DNA from 2 places in the Paenibacillus sp. MDMC362 genome. Region 2 is predicted to be linked to the other one. Evidence: predicted binding sites of a transcription regulator. Region 2 holds the regulator's gene; the other holds the start of a gene.
The links. The regulator CtsR, encoded in region 2, represses protease genes until heat stress. The targets are predictions, from matches to a motif close to ATGGTCAATAAAGGTCAAACA.
Positions count from the first base shown of each region.

Region 1: clpP (ATP-dependent Clp endopeptidase proteolytic subunit ClpP) is a predicted target of CtsR. The motif match lies at 1,871-1,891, and genes of this name have one in related genera.

Region 1 is NZ_QLYT01000050.1:62,605-71,661, forward strand. It holds gene DP091_RS23500 (PdaC/SigV domain-containing protein) at 1-668, shown strand, start outside; gene clpP (ATP-dependent Clp endopeptidase proteolytic subunit ClpP) at 1,199-1,795, opposite strand; tRNA gene DP091_RS23510 (tRNA-Arg) at 1,958-2,032, opposite strand; gene DP091_RS23515 (sugar-binding transcriptional regulator) at 2,308-3,351, shown strand; gene gap (type I glyceraldehyde-3-phosphate dehydrogenase) at 3,452-4,456, shown strand; gene DP091_RS23525 (phosphoglycerate kinase) at 4,651-5,832, shown strand; gene tpiA (triose-phosphate isomerase) at 5,910-6,662, shown strand; gene gpmI (2,3-bisphosphoglycerate-independent phosphoglycerate mutase) at 6,663-8,207, shown strand; gene eno (phosphopyruvate hydratase) at 8,257-9,057, shown strand, end outside.
Region 2 is NZ_QLYT01000064.1:58,690-67,746, forward strand. It holds gene radA (DNA repair protein RadA) at 1-613, opposite strand, end outside; gene DP091_RS26895 (hypothetical protein) at 716-982, opposite strand; gene clpC (ATP-dependent protease ATP-binding subunit ClpC) at 1,105-3,561, opposite strand; gene mcsB (protein-arginine kinase McsB) at 3,672-4,736, opposite strand; gene mcsA (protein-arginine kinase activator protein McsA) at 4,775-5,299, opposite strand; gene DP091_RS26915 (CtsR family transcriptional regulator) at 5,325-5,786, opposite strand; gene DP091_RS26920 (GntR family transcriptional regulator) at 6,145-6,861, opposite strand; gene DP091_RS26925 (sugar kinase) at 6,869-7,885, opposite strand; gene dagF (2-dehydro-3-deoxy-phosphogluconate aldolase) at 7,878-8,633, opposite strand; gene DP091_RS26935 (DgaE family pyridoxal phosphate-dependent ammonia lyase) at 8,635-9,057, opposite strand, start outside.

The DNA of each region.
Region 1 (9,057 bases), on a different contig from region 2:
TCAAAACGATAAGCGAATACATGGGTGTTCAGGGACAATGGCACCCTTCCTTGAAAACACTCAGCATGACACAGAAGAAACAGAACGACATTACGATCAAATCGGCTGCGCTGAAGAAAAAGATTCAGGGCGCGGATGCCGTTGTGAATTATCCTGTAATCAGTGGACTCGCAAATGCGGAGGCCCAAGCCGAGATCAATCAAGTGCTGAAAGAAAATGCGTCCGGCGTAATCACCCGTGCCGAAGGGAATGCTGAGGAATTCCCGCCATCGGAATCCAGCTTCCCTTACGAATTCAGTGGGGACTTCGTGGTCCATTACAACCAGGATGATATCCTGAGCATCACGGCATACGATTATTCCTACACTGGTGGCGCTCATGGCATGACCTTCCGCAAAAGCTTCACGTTCTCCTTGAAGGATGGCAAACAAATGAAGCTGGGCGATTTCATCAACATGCAGGGCAAGAACAAACAGAAGCTGAACAACCTTGTGCTGAGCAAGATGAAGAAAGAGGGGGGCTACCTCGGCGGATTTGAGGGCGTGCCTGCCGATGCGGACTTCTACGTGAAAGATAACGCTGCGGTGCTGTACTTCCAGCTTTATGAGTACACCGCGTATGCTTATGGATTTCCGGAGTTTGAACTGAAGCTGAAAGAGTGGAAGTAAGAGTATACGTTAAGCGGTGTGTGTAAACTGCAATCATTTATTTTCATGCTTAGCTTGTCTAGAAACATGATGTTGTCCTGATGTAACACTGTACTGGAACGAGTTACGAAAAATCCCCTGATCACGTGAGCGTGGAGCGTGTACTCCCGTTTCCTGCGGTCAGGGGATTTTTGTGTTTATCGAGAGGCTTTCTTGCGTGTTTCATTAGGCCTTACGCAATCCGATTGCCCGTGCAAAGGAATCCTGCACGGGCCTTCCTCTATTCCCCTCCCCACAAGTTAGAGGCGGGCCTTTTAGGAGGGGGATGTCCTTGTTTTATTGAAAAAACGTACCGAAGTGAGGGTATCCTTGGAGGAGCAACGCGTTCGCCTTTGAAATCGGGAAACCTCCCTATCCATTCATTCAAGTTTCCCGATTTCAACAGCGACCGGAGGGGATGCTCTCACTATTTAGTACTCGAAGTTTTCAATGATCCAGAGGATAAGAAAGGGCAGGCACCGGATAACGGCGCCTGCCCTTTACTTCATTTTTTATAAGCCTTGCGGTGGTGTATTCTCTAATACTTGATCAATCAGACCGTATTCTTTGGCTTCGTCAGCCGTCATGAAATAGTCACGATCGGTATCCTTCTCAATGCGCTCCAGCGGTTGGCCAGTGCGATCGGACAGGATGCGGTTCAGCTTGTCGCGCATTTTGAGGATGCGGCGAGCACGGATCTCAATATCCGTGGCTTGACCTTGTGCGCCGCCGAGCGGCTGGTGAATCATAATCTCGCTGTTAGGCAGACCGTAACGTTTGCCTTTAGCGCCTGCGTTGAGCAGGAATGCGCCCATGGAAGCAGCCATGCCGACACAGATCGTCGAAACGTCCGGCTTAATGAACTGCATCGTATCGAATATCGCCATACCTGCGGTAATGGAACCGCCAGGACTGTTGATGTAAAGATGAATATCCTTCTCAGGATCCTCAGCCGACAAGAACAGCATTTGGGCAATGATGGAATTGGCGACCACGTCATTTACGTCGGAGCCGAGGAAGATAATGCGGTCTTTCAGCAATCTGGAATAGATGTCGTACGCCCGCTCGCCGCGGTTGCTTTGTTCAACGACCATAGGTATAAAACTCACGTGGAAAACCTCCTCTTAAGTACCTCATATAAATACTGTTACCGTATTACCCACATGATAAACAATTTAAATCAAAAAGTCAAAGATAGTCAAACTATTGGGTAAAAAAAAGAGCCGTCATGGGCGCTCTAGGGTAATCAGTATAGAGAATAAAAGTTATAATGGCGCGCCCGCGAGGAATCGAACCTCGATCTCAGGCTCCGGAGGCCTACGTCATATCCATTGGACCACGGGCGCATAAGAAAAACGTCAATCGAAAATTAGCAACGAAGTTGATTATACCGCATCTATTTAAAAAATACAATAGCAGACAAAACTTTGTTCCTATTATATAGACGAGCCAGTACTTGGCCATAATGTATAAGAATGCCCGGGGCAGAGAAATATACTTTCGGACACTTGCAACCGGCATAATTATTGGTTAGAATAAAGGTGGGACTTAAAAAGTTTAGCTGGGACATTTTACGACCAGGTAGAGGAGAGCCGAGACGAAGTTTGCAGGAGTGGAATGCATGCGTAACCTATTAGAAATACAAGAGCAGCTTCTGCCGGATCTGATGGACACTCTTAAACGAAGGTATACCATCCTTCATCAGATCAAGTTGTCTGGAATTGTTGGCCGAAGAACATTGGCTTCATCACTCTCGATGACCGAGCGTGTTCTCAGAGCAGAGACTGATCTTCTGAAAGCGCAGGGGCTGATCGAGATTGAAACGCTTGGCATGCGCATCAGCAGCTCAGGGATATGCTTGCTGGAGGAGCTGGAGCCGGTCATGAATGAGTTATTCGGACTGGTTGAACTGGAAGAGAAGATTCGTCAGGCTTACGGGCTTCGTAAAGTGGTCATTATTCCCGGTGACAGCGAGTCATCTCCGGAAGTCAAACGTGAGCTTGGCCGGGCCGGAGCAAGAACGCTGCTAAGCTTTGTCCAGGATGGAGATACGATTGCCGTAACCGGCGGCTCCACGCTCGCCGAAGTGGCCGAGCAGATGTCCTCTTTGCCAGGCGGCGAACCGCTGACAAGCACTTGGTTTGTACCGGCGCGGGGCGGTCTTGGGGAGAGCATGGAGATTCAAGCGAACACCATTGCTTCCAAGATGGCAAAGCGCGTTGGGGCTGAGTACCGATTGCTTCACGTACCGGATCTGCTAAGCGAAGATGCCTATCAGTCGTTGGTGCAGGATCAGCATATCCAGGAGATCGTCGATGTGATCAGGCGCTGCCGAGTCATTATTCACGGCATCGGAGATGCCATGGAGATGGCAAGAAGACGTAAGCTGGATGAAAACTCTATTCAGAACTTGCAGGCAGATGGCGCGATCGCGGAATCCTTCGGCTACTACTTCAGTGAAGATGGTGAAGTTGTCCACAAAATGCTTACACTCGGGCTGCGGCTTGAGGATATCATGCGGACAGAGACGATCATCGGCATTGCTGGGGGTCAAGGCAAGGGCAAGGCGATTCACGCGGTGCTGAAATTCGGACATGAGGATATCCTTGTTACCGATGAAGCCGCTGCACTGGAAGTCGAGAAGGAGATTGACGCCGGGATTTGAACCCACGGGCATACACACTGATTTTTCCTTATTGTTGTCTTGATTGGCTTAACGGCCAATCTTGAATATATAAATTTTACAAATATGGAGGGAACTACTCATGGTTAAAGTAGGTATTAACGGTTTTGGACGTATTGGACGTAACGTGTTCCGTGCTGCGCTGAACAACAGCGAAGTTGAAATCGTGGCAATCAACGATTTGACGGACGTAAGCACGCTGGCACACCTTTTGAAATATGACACAACTCACGGAAGACTTAATGCAACAGTTGAAGCTAAAGAAGGCGCACTCGTTGTAAACGGCCGTGAAGTGAAAGTATTCGCTGAGCGTAACCCTGAAGCATTGCCTTGGGCTGAGTACGGCGTTGAAATCGTTGTAGAATCCACTGGTATTTTCACAGCGAAAGATAAAGCTTCCGCTCACTTGAAAGGCGGCGCTAAGAAAGTTATCATCTCCGCTCCAGCAACTGACGAAGATATCACCATCGTTATGGGCGTTAACGAAGACAAATACGATGCGGCTAACCATACTGTAATCTCCAACGCTTCTTGTACAACAAACTGCTTGGCTCCTTTCGCTAAAGTTCTTGACGAGAAATTCGGTATCGTTAAGGGTATGATGACTACGGTTCACTCCTACACGAATGACCAGCAAGTGCTTGATCTTCCGCACAAAGATCTGCGTCGTGCTCGTGCAGCTGCTGAAAACATCATTCCATCCACAACGGGTGCTGCTAAAGCGGTTAGCCTCGTTCTGCCACAATTGAAAGGCAAATTGAACGGTATGGCAATGCGTGTACCTACGAAGAACGTTTCTGTAACGGACCTCGTAGTTGAGCTGTCCCAGAACGTAACTCTTGAAGATGTTAACGGAGCTCTGAAAGCAGCTGCTGAAGGCCCGCTGAAAGGCATCTTGAACTTCTCCGAAGAGCCGCTTGTATCCAGCGACTACAATGGCGACCCAGCTTCTTCCACTATCGATTCGCTCTCCACTATGGTAGTTGGCGACAACATGGTGAAGGTTGTTTCTTGGTATGACAACGAGTGGGGCTACTCCAACCGTGTCGTTGACCTCGCTGCTTACATCGCAAGCAAAGGTCTGTAATTGATCTAGCCATACAATCGAAGAGGAGTTCCGTTCCACGGGTCTCCTCTTTGGTTCATGGTTTTTACTTGTTTTCATGCCAGAGCACTGGGAAGAATAGACAAGATCCGGGCGCTGGTTAGCGATAGAGAGAGAAACGAGAGCAACTGCATGCTGTCGGTGAGGAGAATAGTTTTCTTAGGAGGAACGTGGAGATGAACAAGAAAAGTGTACGTGATGTAGAAGTAAGCGGCAAACGGGTGTTTGTCCGCGTCGATTTCAATGTACCGCTCGAAGATGGTAAAATTACAGACGACACTCGTATTCGCGAGACTTTGCCGACCATTAAATATCTGGTAGAGCAAGGAGCGAAAGTCATCCTGGCCAGCCACATGGGTCGTCCAAAAGGAGAGTTCGTTGAATCTTTGCGCCTGACTCCGGCAAGTCAGCGTCTGTCCGAGCTGCTCGGCAAACCGGTGGCCAAAGCAGATGAGGCGGTAGGAGAAGCTGTAAAAGCTCAAGTCGAGAAACTGCAAAACGGCGATGTGCTCGTGCTTGAAAATGTTCGTTTTTACGCTGGTGAAGAGAAGAATGATCCGGAACTTGCGAAGCAATTCGCCGAACTGGCTGACCTGTTCGTGAATGACGCGTTTGGTGCTGCTCACCGTGCGCACGCTTCGACAGAAGGTATCGCTCATCATCTTCCGGCTGTATCGGGATTGTTGATGGAGAAAGAGCTGTCCGTTCTCGGCAAAGCCCTTTCGAATCCGGACCGTCCTTTTACCGCCATCATCGGTGGATCGAAGGTTAAGGACAAAATCGACGTGATCGACAACCTGCTTACGCTTGCTGACAATGTCATCATCGGCGGTGGACTTGCTTACACGTTCTTCAAAGCTCAAGGCCATGAAATCGGCCAATCTCTGCTTGATAAAGAGAAGCTTGATGTTGCTCTCGGTTTCATCGAGAAAGCTAAAGAGCTGGGCAAAAACTTCTACCTGCCGGAAGATATCGTCGTTACGGACGAGTTCAGCGCAGACGCGAATACCAAGGTCGTTGATATCGACGGCATTCCTGCCGATTGGGAAGGCGTTGACATCGGTCCTAAGACTCGCGCCAAGTATGCAGAAGTGATCAAGAACTCCAAGCTTGTCGTGTGGAACGGTCCTATGGGCGTATTCGAAATCGCTCCGTTCAGCAACGGTACTCGTGAAGTGGCACAAGCTTGTGCGGATACGGAAGCTTACACGATTATCGGCGGCGGCGACTCGGCTGCAGCTGCAGAGAAATTCGGCCTTGCCGACAAGATGAACCACATCTCGACAGGCGGCGGTGCATCTCTTGAGTTCATGGAAGGCAAAGCACTTCCTGGTGTTGTGGCACTGAACGACAAATAGAAATAGGCACTATATTTGGATAGCAAGTGGATGAAGTTTGGACCCCGATTCTTCGGGGGAATAAAGGAGTGAATCGTGTGAGAACACCTATCATAGCTGGTAACTGGAAAATGTTCAAAACCGTTCCGGAAGCAACTTCATTTATTGAAGATGTGAAAGGCAAAGCGGAAGTAGAAGGCGTGGAAAGCGTGATTTGCGCGCCATTTACCAACCTTCCTGCATTGGTTGAAGCGGTCAAGGGCACGAATGTTAAAATCGGTGCACAAAATCTTCATTTTGAAGATAACGGCGCTTTTACGGGTGAAATCAGCGGTTTGATGCTGAAGGATCTGGGTGTGGACTACGTCATTATTGGACACTCCGAGCGTCGTCAGTATTTTGCTGAAACCGATGAGATCGTGAACAAGAAGGTACATGCGGCATTCCGCCATGGTCTTCTTCCGATCGTATGCGTCGGCGAGAAGCTGGAAGAACGGGAAGCCGGCCAAACCAAAGACGTGTGTAAAGTACAAACGGAAGCTGCGTTCGCAGGTGTTCCTGCTGATCAAGCGGTTCATGTCGTTATTGCTTACGAGCCAATCTGGGCGATCGGAACGGGCAAATCCTCTACAGCAGAGGATGCGAACGAAGTCATTGCTTATATTCGTGAACTCGTTAAAGGCCTGTACGGCGAAACTGTTGCAGAGCAAGTACGCATTCAATACGGCGGCAGCGTGAAGCCTGAAAATGTAGCGGAGTATATGGGACAAAGCGACATCGACGGCGCGCTCGTTGGTGGTGCAAGTCTACAACCGGCTTCCTACATCGCACTCGTTGAGGGGGCGAAGTAAATGTCTGCTCCAAAACCCGTAGCTCTGATCATCATGGACGGTTTCGGGCTTCGCAACACCGAGGTGGGCAATGCGGTCGCTCAAGCGAACAAGCCTAACTACGACCGGTATCTGAAGCAATACCCGAACACAACGTTGACTGCTTGCGGTGAAGCCGTAGGCTTGCCGGAAGGTCAAATGGGGAACTCCGAAGTGGGTCACTTGAACATCGGCGCAGGCCGGATCGTGTATCAGGACTTGACCCGCATCACGAAGTCGATTCGTGAAGGAGAATTCTTCGAGAACGAAACGCTGGTGGAAGCCGTTCGCGCTGCTAAGAACAACAACAAGAAGCTGCATCTGTACGGGCTGGTATCCGACGGTGGCGTTCATAGTCATATCGAGCATATGTTTGCCATGCTGGATCTTTGCAAGAAGGAAGATTTCCATGACGTATACATCCATGGCTTCATGGATGGACGCGACGTGGCACCAGACAGCGGCAAGCAGTTCGTTAAGGACCTGATTGCGAAGATTGAAGAAGTAGGCGTTGGCCAAATCGCTACGCTTTCCGGTCGTTATTATGCGATGGACCGCGACAAGCGTTGGGATCGTGTCGAGAAGGCTTACCGTGCCATGGTGTATGGCGAAGGACCGAAATATACGGATCCGCTGAAAGCCATCATCGAATCTTACGAGAAATCGGTTTACGATGAATTCGTAGAACCGACCGTGATTGTCAATGGTGAAGGCGAGCCGGTTAGTCTGGTGGAGAGCGGAGATTCCGTTATCTTCCTGAACTACCGCCCTGACCGTGCGATTCAGCTGTCCCAGGTGTTTACGAATAATGATTTCCGTGGTTTTGAACGGGGACCGAAGTTCCCGCAAAACCTGCATTTTGTATGCTTGACGCTGTTCAGCGAGACGGTGGAAGGCTTTGTTGCCTACAAACCGAAGAATCTCGACAACACGCTCGGCGAAGTGCTGGTTCAGCACAACAAGAAGCAGCTTCGGATTGCGGAAACCGAAAAGTACCCGCACGTGACATTCTTCTTCAGCGGTGGACGCGATGTTGAGCTTCCTGGTGAAACGCGCGTACTGATTAACTCGCCAAAAGTGGCGACCTACGATCTGAAACCGGAGATGAGCGCTTATGAAGTGGCGGATGCTTGCGTGAGAGAAATCGAAGCGGATAAGCATGACGCGATCATCTTGAACTTCGCCAACCCGGACATGGTAGGCCATTCCGGTATGCTGGAGCCGACGATTAAAGCCGTTGAGACGACGGATGAGTGTGTTGGCAAGGTTGTTGAAGCTGTTTTGGCAAAAGGCGGGGTTGTTCTGATCACCGCTGACCACGGAAATGCGGACATGGTATTTGACGAGAATGGACGTCCATTCACCGCACATACCACAAACCCGGTTCCGTTCATCGTAACAGATGAGAACGTAACGCTGCGTGAAGGCGGTATTCTTGCCGATATCGCGCCAACGATTCTCGACCTGATGGGTCTGCCGAAGCCGGATGAAATGACGGGAACGTCCATGATTGCAGCACGTAAATAAGTAGTTCATAATGGAACATAAACATAACATTTCAAAGGAGACTATACACATGACTATTATTTCTGATGTATATGCACGCGAAGTCCTTGACTCCCGCGGGAATCCAACCGTAGAGGTTGAAGTATACCTGGAATCCGGTGCGATCGGTCGCGCCATCGTTCCATCCGGTGCTTCCACTGGCGTTCACGAAGCCGTTGAGCTTCGCGACGACGATAAATCCCGTTACCTGGGCAAAGGCGTTCTGAAAGCTGTTGAGAACGTGAACGAAATCATCGCGCCTGAAGTGATTGGCATGGACGCTCTGGACCAGCTTGGCATCGACAAACTGATGATCGCTTTGGACGGTACGCCGAACAAAGGCAAATTGGGTGCGAACGCAATTCTGGCCGTATCCATGGCTGTAGCTCGCGCTGCTGCTGATGCATTGGATCTTCCGCTGTATGTTTACCTTGGCGGATTCAACGCAAAACAACTTCCAGTACCTATGATGAACATCGTTAACGGCGGCGCTCACGCGGACAACAACGTTGACGTTCAAGAGTTCATGGTATTGCCTGTTGGTGCACCTAGCTTCAAAGAAGCGCTTCGCATGGGCGCTGAAATCTTCCACAACCTGAAATCCGTTCTGAAGGGCAAAGGCCTGAACACAGCGGTTGGCGACGAAGGCGGCTTCGCTCCTAACTTCACGTCTAACGAAGATGCACTGTCTTCCATCATCGAAGCGATCGAAAAAGCCGGCTACAAGCCAGGTGAAGATGTATTGCTGGGTATGGACGTTGCTTCCACCGAGTTCTTCAAAGATGGCAAGTATGTTCTGGAAGGCGAAGGCAAATCCTTCACGCCGGCAGAA
Region 2 (9,057 bases):
CCTTCGCCAATCGCATGAAGCGTGCCGTACACTCCCGTACCTGGGAAACGCTGCCCGGCGCACTGGTTACCTCCGGCAAATACACCGTCTGAATGGAATCAATGACAACAAAGCCGGGCTTTACGTTCTCAATGGCTTCCTCAATCGATTCGAGATTAGTTTCACATAGGACATACAGCTCCGGGGACAGCGCCCCGAGCCGATCTGCACGCAGTTTGGTCTGGCGTACGGATTCCTCACCGGAAATGTACAGGACGCGTATACCGTTCTGGGCCAATCGATTGGAGGCTTGCAGCAGCAGCGTGGATTTGCCGATCCCGGGATCACCGCCGACTAACACGAGTGAACCAGGAACAAGCCCGCCGCCGAGCACACGGTTCAATTCTGCAATACCCGTCTGGATTCTGGGTTCTTTACCGCTTTCTATATTTATGATCGAAAGGGGTTTTTCTTTACTATGAAAAAGAGGGGAATTCATCCCCTGCGTCTTGATTACCGTCTCGGTTTCCTCCACCATGGAATTCCATGATTGGCAGCCCGGACATTTTCCGAACCATTTGGGCGCTTCATAGCCGCATTCGGTACAGAAAAATTTCGTTTTAGTTTTTGCCATGTGAGTCTCCTTTATGTCGCACATCATTTGTCGGATTCCGTAAAACCCTGCAAAATCAGGCATTACTCAAAGTTTACCATTTCTTATAATTCAACGTAAAGGTTAATTGGAAACTTTACGCGGGATGAAAAGAATTTGTTTCAAATTCGAAGGGGCGTTAAACCATACTGTCCGCTTCGCTGCCGAATCGTTCTTACGATCGCTGTTAAAACCAGGAAACTGGTTGATATCATGGTGGTTTCCCGGTTTTAAAGGCGAACGCTGTCGCTTCTTCAGAACGATTCCTTCCTCTTCGCTGGGTTGATTGCAAGAGAGGCTGCATTCTTCGCCATCTGTCGATTTATTGCCGATATAATCATCCCCAGTCATTTCATTCAATTCCTTCCAGAGTTCATGTATTTCCCCGCCTTATATATCCCCTCAATTACAATTAACCTTTAAAATTAATAAACCCCCGCTGGATTTCATTCCAGCGGGGGTTGAAGTTACACTTATTCAGTTTCGACTGATGCGGCAGTGACGCTTTCGTTCTTGTTCACCACAAGCTCGCCATTTGCTTCATCGATTACGAGCGAATCACCCTTGGCCACAGTACCTTTCAGCAGCTCCTCGGAGAGACGATCCTCGATATGCTTCTGGATAGCTCGGCGCAGCGGGCGGGCACCGAAGGCCGGATCATATCCTTCCTTCGCAATGAAGGCCTTCGCTTTGTCTGTGAGCTCGAAATGCACCTCGAATTCCTTCAGACGCTTACGCAGCTCGTCGGACATCAATGTCACGATTTCGGCAATGTGTTTCTCTTCCAGAGAGTGGAACACGATGATCTCGTCAATCCGGTTCAGGAACTCGGGACGGAAGCTCTTCTTGAGCTCATCCATCACTTTGCCTTTCATGTTGTTATAATCGCGGCCTGCATCCGTCACCGCAGTAAATCCAAGCGTAGAGTTTTTCTTGATCGCTTCCGCTCCCACGTTGGAGGTCAGGATGATCAGGGTGTTCCGGAAGTCCACCACGCGGCCCTTGGAATCGGTCAAGCGTCCGTCTTCCAGCACTTGAAGCAGGATGTTGAATACCTCAGGGTGCGCCTTCTCGATTTCATCGAGCAGGACAACGGAATACGGCTTGCGGCGTACTTTCTCGGTCAGCTGACCGCCTTCCTCGTAACCTACATATCCCGGAGGCGCTCCGACGAGGCGTGACGTGGAATGCTTCTCCATGTACTCGGACATATCGATCCGGACAACCGCATTCTCATCTCCGAACATCGCTTCAGCAAGAGCGCGTGCCAGTTCGGTTTTACCTACCCCGGTAGGACCCAGGAAGATGAAGGAGCCCATTGGACGCTTCGGATCTTTCAAGCCTGCGCGTGCCCGGCGAACCGCACGGCTGACCGCTTTGACCGCTTCCTCTTGACCGATCACGCGGCTGTGGAGGATTTCTTCCAGATTCAGAAGACGCTCGGTCTCTTCTTCTTTCAGTTTATTTACAGGAATACCCGTCCAGTTGGCGACAACGTCGGCGATATCCTCCGGCGTTACCTCGGAATCGGTACGTCCTTGTTTTTCTTTCCATTGATTCTTCGTGATCTCTAGTTCTTCGCGGAGCTTCTGCTCCGTATCGCGCAGCGCTGCAGCCTTCTCGAATTCCTGGCTTTGGACAGCTGCGTCTTTCTCTTTGCGGATGTCCTCCAGATGCGCTTCCTGATCTTTCAGATTTGGCGGTATGGTATACGTATGAAGGCGAACTTTTGAACCAGCCTCGTCAATCAGATCAATCGCTTTATCCGGCAGGAAGCGATCCGTAATGTAGCGGTCTGACAATTTCACAGCCTGCTCGATCGCTTCATCCGTAATTTTCACGCGGTGATGCGCTTCATAACGGTCACGCAGTCCATACAGAATCTGAATGGCTTCCTCAGGCGACGGTTGGTCCACCGTAATTGGTTGGAAACGGCGCTCGAGGGCAGCATCTTTTTCAATATATTTGCGGTATTCATCCAGTGTGGTTGCTCCGATGCACTGAAGTTCTCCGCGTGCCAAGGATGGCTTAAGAATGTTGGAAGCGTCAATGGCGCCTTCTGCACCGCCTGCTCCGATCAAGGTATGCAGCTCATCGATGAACAGAACGATGTTGCCCGCTTGACGAATCTCATCCATGATTTTTTTCAGGCGATCCTCAAACTCGCCACGGTATTTCGTACCGGCAACAACTGAGCCCATATCCAGCGTCATGACGCGTTTGTCACGCAGTGTCTCCGGAATTTCATTGTTAATGATACGTTGTGCCAGGCCTTCCGCAATCGCCGTCTTACCTACCCCTGGTTCACCAATCAACACCGGGTTGTTCTTCGTACGGCGGCTTAGTACCTGGATCACGCGCTCAATTTCTTTGCTGCGTCCAATGACAGGATCCAGGTTGCCTTCTTTGGCAATGGCGGTCAGATCGCGAGCGAGACTGTCAAGTGTAGGCGTGCTTACGTTTTGCGGCGTGCCATGATGGCTCGATACCGCTTCGCTGCTGCCGAGCAGCTGCAGCACTTGCTGGCGGGCTTTGTTCAGGCTAATGCCCAGGTTGTTCAGCACGCGTGCGGCAACCCCTTCACCTTCACGAATAAGCCCCAGCAGAATATGCTCAGTACCAACGTAGGTGTGACCAAGCTTACGAGCTTCGTCCATGGAGAGCTCAATTACCTTTTTCGCTCTTGGCGTATAGGCAATATTGGTAGGCTGCTCCTGTCCGCGTCCGATTAATGTTTCGACTTCATCCTGAATCTTCTCAAGACCAAGTCCAAGTCCGATCAGCGCTTTGGCTGCAATGCCGTCTCCTTCACGAATAAGGCCCAGCAGGATATGTTCTGTGCCGATATTGTTGTGCCCCAGTCGTACCGCTTCTTCCTGAGCCAATGCAAGCACCTTTTGTGCACGTTCCGTAAATCTGCCAAACATCATAGTATTGCACCTCCACGTTTCAATTAATATATTGAACCTCGCGGATTTCGGTGTATCGTCAGCAATAGGACGCTTAAACCGTCATCCAACTGTAAAACGAGTATAAATTCTTAATGGTTACCCAATGTTTCTCTGATGAGCTTAGCCCTGTACATGTCGCGTTCGGAAGGCGTCATGCCCTCTCCATAGGTCTTCTGCAGAAAGCCAGGCTGCGTCTTCACATTCAGTTCATTCATGACCGGGATTTCCGGACCTTCCAGGAGGCCGAGATCCACGCCAAGCCGAACATCGGACAAACGCTGGGCCGCTTCCTTGGAATCCATCACCGCCGCATAGGAGAGTATGCCATAGGAGCGCATAACCCGATCCGTAATCCGGAGCTTGGATTCACCCAAGAGCCGGGCTCTGGCATTCTTCTCATGCTCGATGATCTGCAGGGCGACGCTGTGCAGATTCTCAATGATCTCCGACTCGGTTTGACCGAGCGTAATCTGATTCGAGATTTGAAACAGGTTGCCTAATGCTTCGCTGCCTTCGCCGTAAATCCCTCTTACAGTCAAGCCTACCTGCGATACTGCCGAGAGAATCCGGTTAATCTGCTGTGTCATAACAAGAGCGGGCAGATGCATCATGACCGATGCGCGAAGGCCGGTTCCGACATTGGTCGGACAACTGGTAAGATAACCTCGCTTATCATCAAATGCATAATCGACCTCGGATTCAAAAACATCATCCAGCGCCGTCGCACGTGCCCATGCCTCACGAACCTGAAATCCGGGATATAAACACTGTATGCGCAGGTGATCCTCTTCATTGATCATAATGCTGACGGATTCATCTTCCGTAAGGATGACTGCACCGTTTCGGGATTCATTCGCCAGATTGGGACTGATCAGATGCTTCTCAACAAGAACCTTCTTATCCAGTTCATCAATCTCACTTAATTTAATTACATGTAAATCCCCGAAATCCTGCAAATCGTCCTTATTCTTCAGCACATTCGTCAGGCGCTCTAGCACTTCTCCTGACTGCTGATCGGTTGCCAGCAGCGGGAAAGGAAGATGCTGCAGATTGCGCGCCACCCTGACACGGGTGCTGATGACAATGTCGGATTCCTGACCGTTTCCGCGCATCCACTCGCTCAGCGCCGAATCGGTAAACCGGAGATTAGACATCACGCATTCCTCCTACTAAAGTGCAAATTCTTACAATCTTATCCCTGAGCCATATTCCGCTCCAGCTCACGGATTTGGTCCCGGATCTGAGCAGCCGATTCAAACTCCTCCTGAACGATCCGAATTTGAAGCTCCTTCTTAAGCTCATCAATCTGGCGTTTGATCTGAATCCGGCCACCCGTACGCTTCGGCACTTTGCCGACATGGGATGTTCCCCCATGGACTCGCTTAAACAATGGATCCAATCGATCCGAGAAATATTTATAACACGAGCTGCAGCCGAACCGGCCAAGCTTGCTGAACTGGGAATACGTCATACCGCATTCTTCGCACTGCAGCGTCTGGGCCGTTTTTGCACCGGGGCTCTGGCCCTTGCCTGAAGGGTCCAGATCCAGAAGACCTGACAGCAAACTGTGTATAGAAAAACCATTCGACGTACCGGGGATCAATTCCCCTTTTTCGCGGGCACAGGTTTCACAAAAATGAAACTCCGTTTTCTCCCCGTTCACAATTTTGGTGAAATGCAGTGTCGCCGGCCGTTTACCGCATTCTTGGCATAACATAATTCCGATGCCCCCTTACACAGACTCACTTACCTAATAAAGAAATAAGCATCGCCTTCATAATCCTTGCACGCAGCTCATCCCGATAAGGAAGCTTCACATTCAGGCACTCCCTTGAAATGGCGGCCCGCATCAGGCTGGCCTCCCGCTTCGTTAAAAAACGGGACTCCTCCAGCTGGTAAATCAATCCTTCAGCCACCGTCTGGTCAATCATGCTGCCAATGGTATGATGAAGATGCTGCTGGAGTGCAGTATGCTGGGGAAGTTCGATACGTTGGATGCGTATGTACCCGCCCCCGCCGCGCTTGCTCTCGACAAGAAAGCCCTTCTCCAGCGTGAACCGTGTACTGATCACGTAGTTAATCTGGGAAGGAACGCAAGAAAATTGCTCCGCCAGATCGTTGCGTTGAATTTCAACGGTACCCTCCGGACTTTCCTGCAGTATGCTCTTCAGGTATTGTTCGATAATATCAGAGATATTACGCATTGGTCTGTTCATCCTCCACTGTTTGAAACGTTAAGACGGATAGTGATCTTACACGTCCGCACAGAGCCTTGCTTATACGAAAATTTAACCATAATCAAAATCAGCGAACCCTCTCGTTGACTTTGACTTTCTTTGACTTTGATTTCATTATAGCACATTTTTTCATTTTGCCAAGAGGTACTTCTCAATTTATCGCGCTATGCCTATATTCTTATTGTACCCAGTTCTTTGATCGCTTATAGCCTCTTCTTCAAGAACAATTCATACAAAGGACAACAAAAAAGAAGCAGCCTCCATACCGGTGAAAACCGGTTTCAAGGCCACTTCTCCATATCATAATTCTGTATCGCGTCAATCTTTAAGCGTCGTAACTGATCAAGTAGTGCTGCAGCTCCGTATTGTAATAACCGATGCTGTATTCAATGATGCTGCCTGTCCCGTCATAAGAGGTTCTGAGCCGCTTCAGTAACGGAGAGCCTACACTTACTCCAAGCAAGGAAGCAGTTTCTTCATTTGCCACGGTTGCCAGGAAACGGTCGCGGAAATTCTCAAGCGTAATTTGACTTTCCTCGATGCGGTCATAGAGAGACGGTAGTTCGTTGGAACCGAACTCTTCACCCATATCCACTTGGGATGACACGTAGTGCGTGTAGTAAATAAAAGGACTGCCGTCCAGTAAATACAATCGTTCAATCAGCAGGCACCGCTCCCCGAATTTTAAGAACAATTCGCTATCCGGCTCATTAAGCACCCATTCCGTCTTCAGGTGACGCTTCCGAATCTGGTGTCCTTCTTCGACCAGAATTTCGGTAAACAGCTTGCCTTTGGAAAGCCTGGAGAAGGAAGTGTTCCGGGTCACGATCGTTCCTACCCCGCTCCGCTTTTCTACATATCCTTCCTGATACAGCTCCTGGATCGCATTGCGGACCGTCATTTTGCTAACGTTAAATTCCTGCTCCAGCTGTGGCTCGGAAGGAATATGGGAGCCAAGTGGATATTCCCCATGCAGAATCCGATCTTTTATGATCTTCTTGATTTGCAAGTATAACGGACCGTTCTTCCGCGTGATCGACATGCTTCTCCTACCTTTCCACGTCAGACATATGATGACTCATTGCCTGAAGCACTTCGCGTTCGTTCGCCGTCGGCGTATCCCCTGTAACGGTATGGGCAAGCATTGCCGCAGCTGCGGCAAAGTCAACCGTCCGATTCGGTTCAAAACTCTCCGAGATCCCGTGGATCACCCCGCTGGCGTAAGCATCACCCGCGCCGATACGATCATGAACGGAAAACGTTAACGTTTTGGAAAAATGAAACGCTCCATCCGTGTAGAGATAGCCTTGCAGGGAATGGGTGTTATCCCCGTTGATCTTGCGGTGGGTACCCGACGCAACCGTAATATTATACTTCGCTGCCACCTTCGGAATCAACTCCTGCAGCTGTTCGTTCCGATCCTCCCGGGTCGTCTCCATGCCGAGGATATAGATAGCATCCTTCTCATTCATAAAGACGATATCCGCCAATGACAGCATTTCCTCATAGTGCGGCTTGGCAAACTCGTAGCGGCCTGTTCCCCATAAAGAGGGACGATAATTGCAATCGAACACGACGGTTCCCCCGTTAGCTTTAACTTCACGAGCCAGTGTCTTCATTTGACCTCGCACCGTGTCATTCATGGAAAGGGTTATGCCGCAAAAGTGGACCATGTCTATCTTTTGGGCAATCGCACCGAAATCGTACATCGCATCCTCTGCCGTGTTAAAGCTGCTGCCCAGCCGGTCCGTATAGGTCACGCGTCCGGGTCTGACACCAAAGCCATTCTCCAGAAAGTACATGCCCACATATTTGCCTCCGCGGTTAATGAGCGAAGTATCGATGCCAAGCTTGCGCAGGTAGGAAACCGCCGCTTCGCCAAGCGGGTTATCCGGCAGCGTGCTGACCAGATAACCGTTATGACCGAACCTTGCCACAGCCGAGGCGATGTTTACCCCCGTGCCGGAAAAGGAATAATTCAGATGGCTCTCTTGAGCCAAGGAAGCATATCCCGGTACTTGAAGACGCATCATCACTTCGCCATAAGCGGCAATCGTCTTAGGCATATTGATCAACCAGCGCTTTTAGCTTGCGATGCAGCTCTTGAACATCACTAATGATTGTATCTCCGCTTGCCGAGTCGATAATCGAGGAGTACACGTGCGGAATGACTTGCTGCACTCCCGCCTCGAATGCGATGCGCACGATGGCTTCAAAATTCTCTTTATCAATCCCGCCAGTTGGTTCAAGCGCGAATCCTTCCTCCGCACATGCCTTCGCTACCGCGCGGTACTCATCCTCCAGCTTCAAGCCCTGCATCGGGAAGTACTTCAGTGCATTTCCGCCCATGTCGCGCACAAGCGCGATAGCCGCTTTGACAGGTACGATGGCTTTGTCCGATCCGGCAGCGCTCACCGGTCCGGTTGAGATATTCACGTAGCCCACTTGACCCGAAGGAGACACGAGGCTGTTAATCCAGCTTTCTTTGCCATCCAGATTGGCACGTGTAGCACCGACCGCCGGGAACACCTGATTGATATGCGTGCCCGGATAGCTCTTCACTATCTCGGCAACCACCGCAGCCTGGCGGTTATCGCCGGCACCCAATCCGATCGATACCGCATCTTCAATTACGGCGCCGTACTCCTTCATCGCAATAACGGCCTCTTGTGCATTCGGATAATTTTTGGACAATACGCCGACCAGCACATGCCCTTCCGAAGCTTCAAAAATTTCCTTCGCGTTCTGAATGCTGCCTGCAAGCACGTTCAGTGCCGCGCGATTTCTATAAAGACGTTTCTCCATGTTTGCCATCTTAGTTTCCCCCTGCAATCTGCTGTATTCTCGTTATAATGACCTGCAAATCATCCCCGGAAAGAGAGCGAGGATCGATATCAAAATACCCCTGTCGAACGCCGTAATCCCTGGTGTACACAGCAATATCGCCTTCGCGTAGCTGATCGTTCATGGACTTGGCACTAACCCCGGCCGCATTTTCATCGACTTTCACGCGCCCCCTATAGATCGCCCTTCCCGCTTCGTCCTGAACAATGGTCACCTCCATGCCCGGCAATTTCGATAAGGATTTCATTTCCTCCAGTGCCGCTTTCTCCTGCTCACTCTTATCTTCCTTCACCATATACTCGTCCAGCGCCTGAAGCAGTCCAAACGTCGTTTCCTTGCCTACCTTCATGCTGCGCCCAATACCATGCAGCTGCGCTTTTACCCACTCGACGTA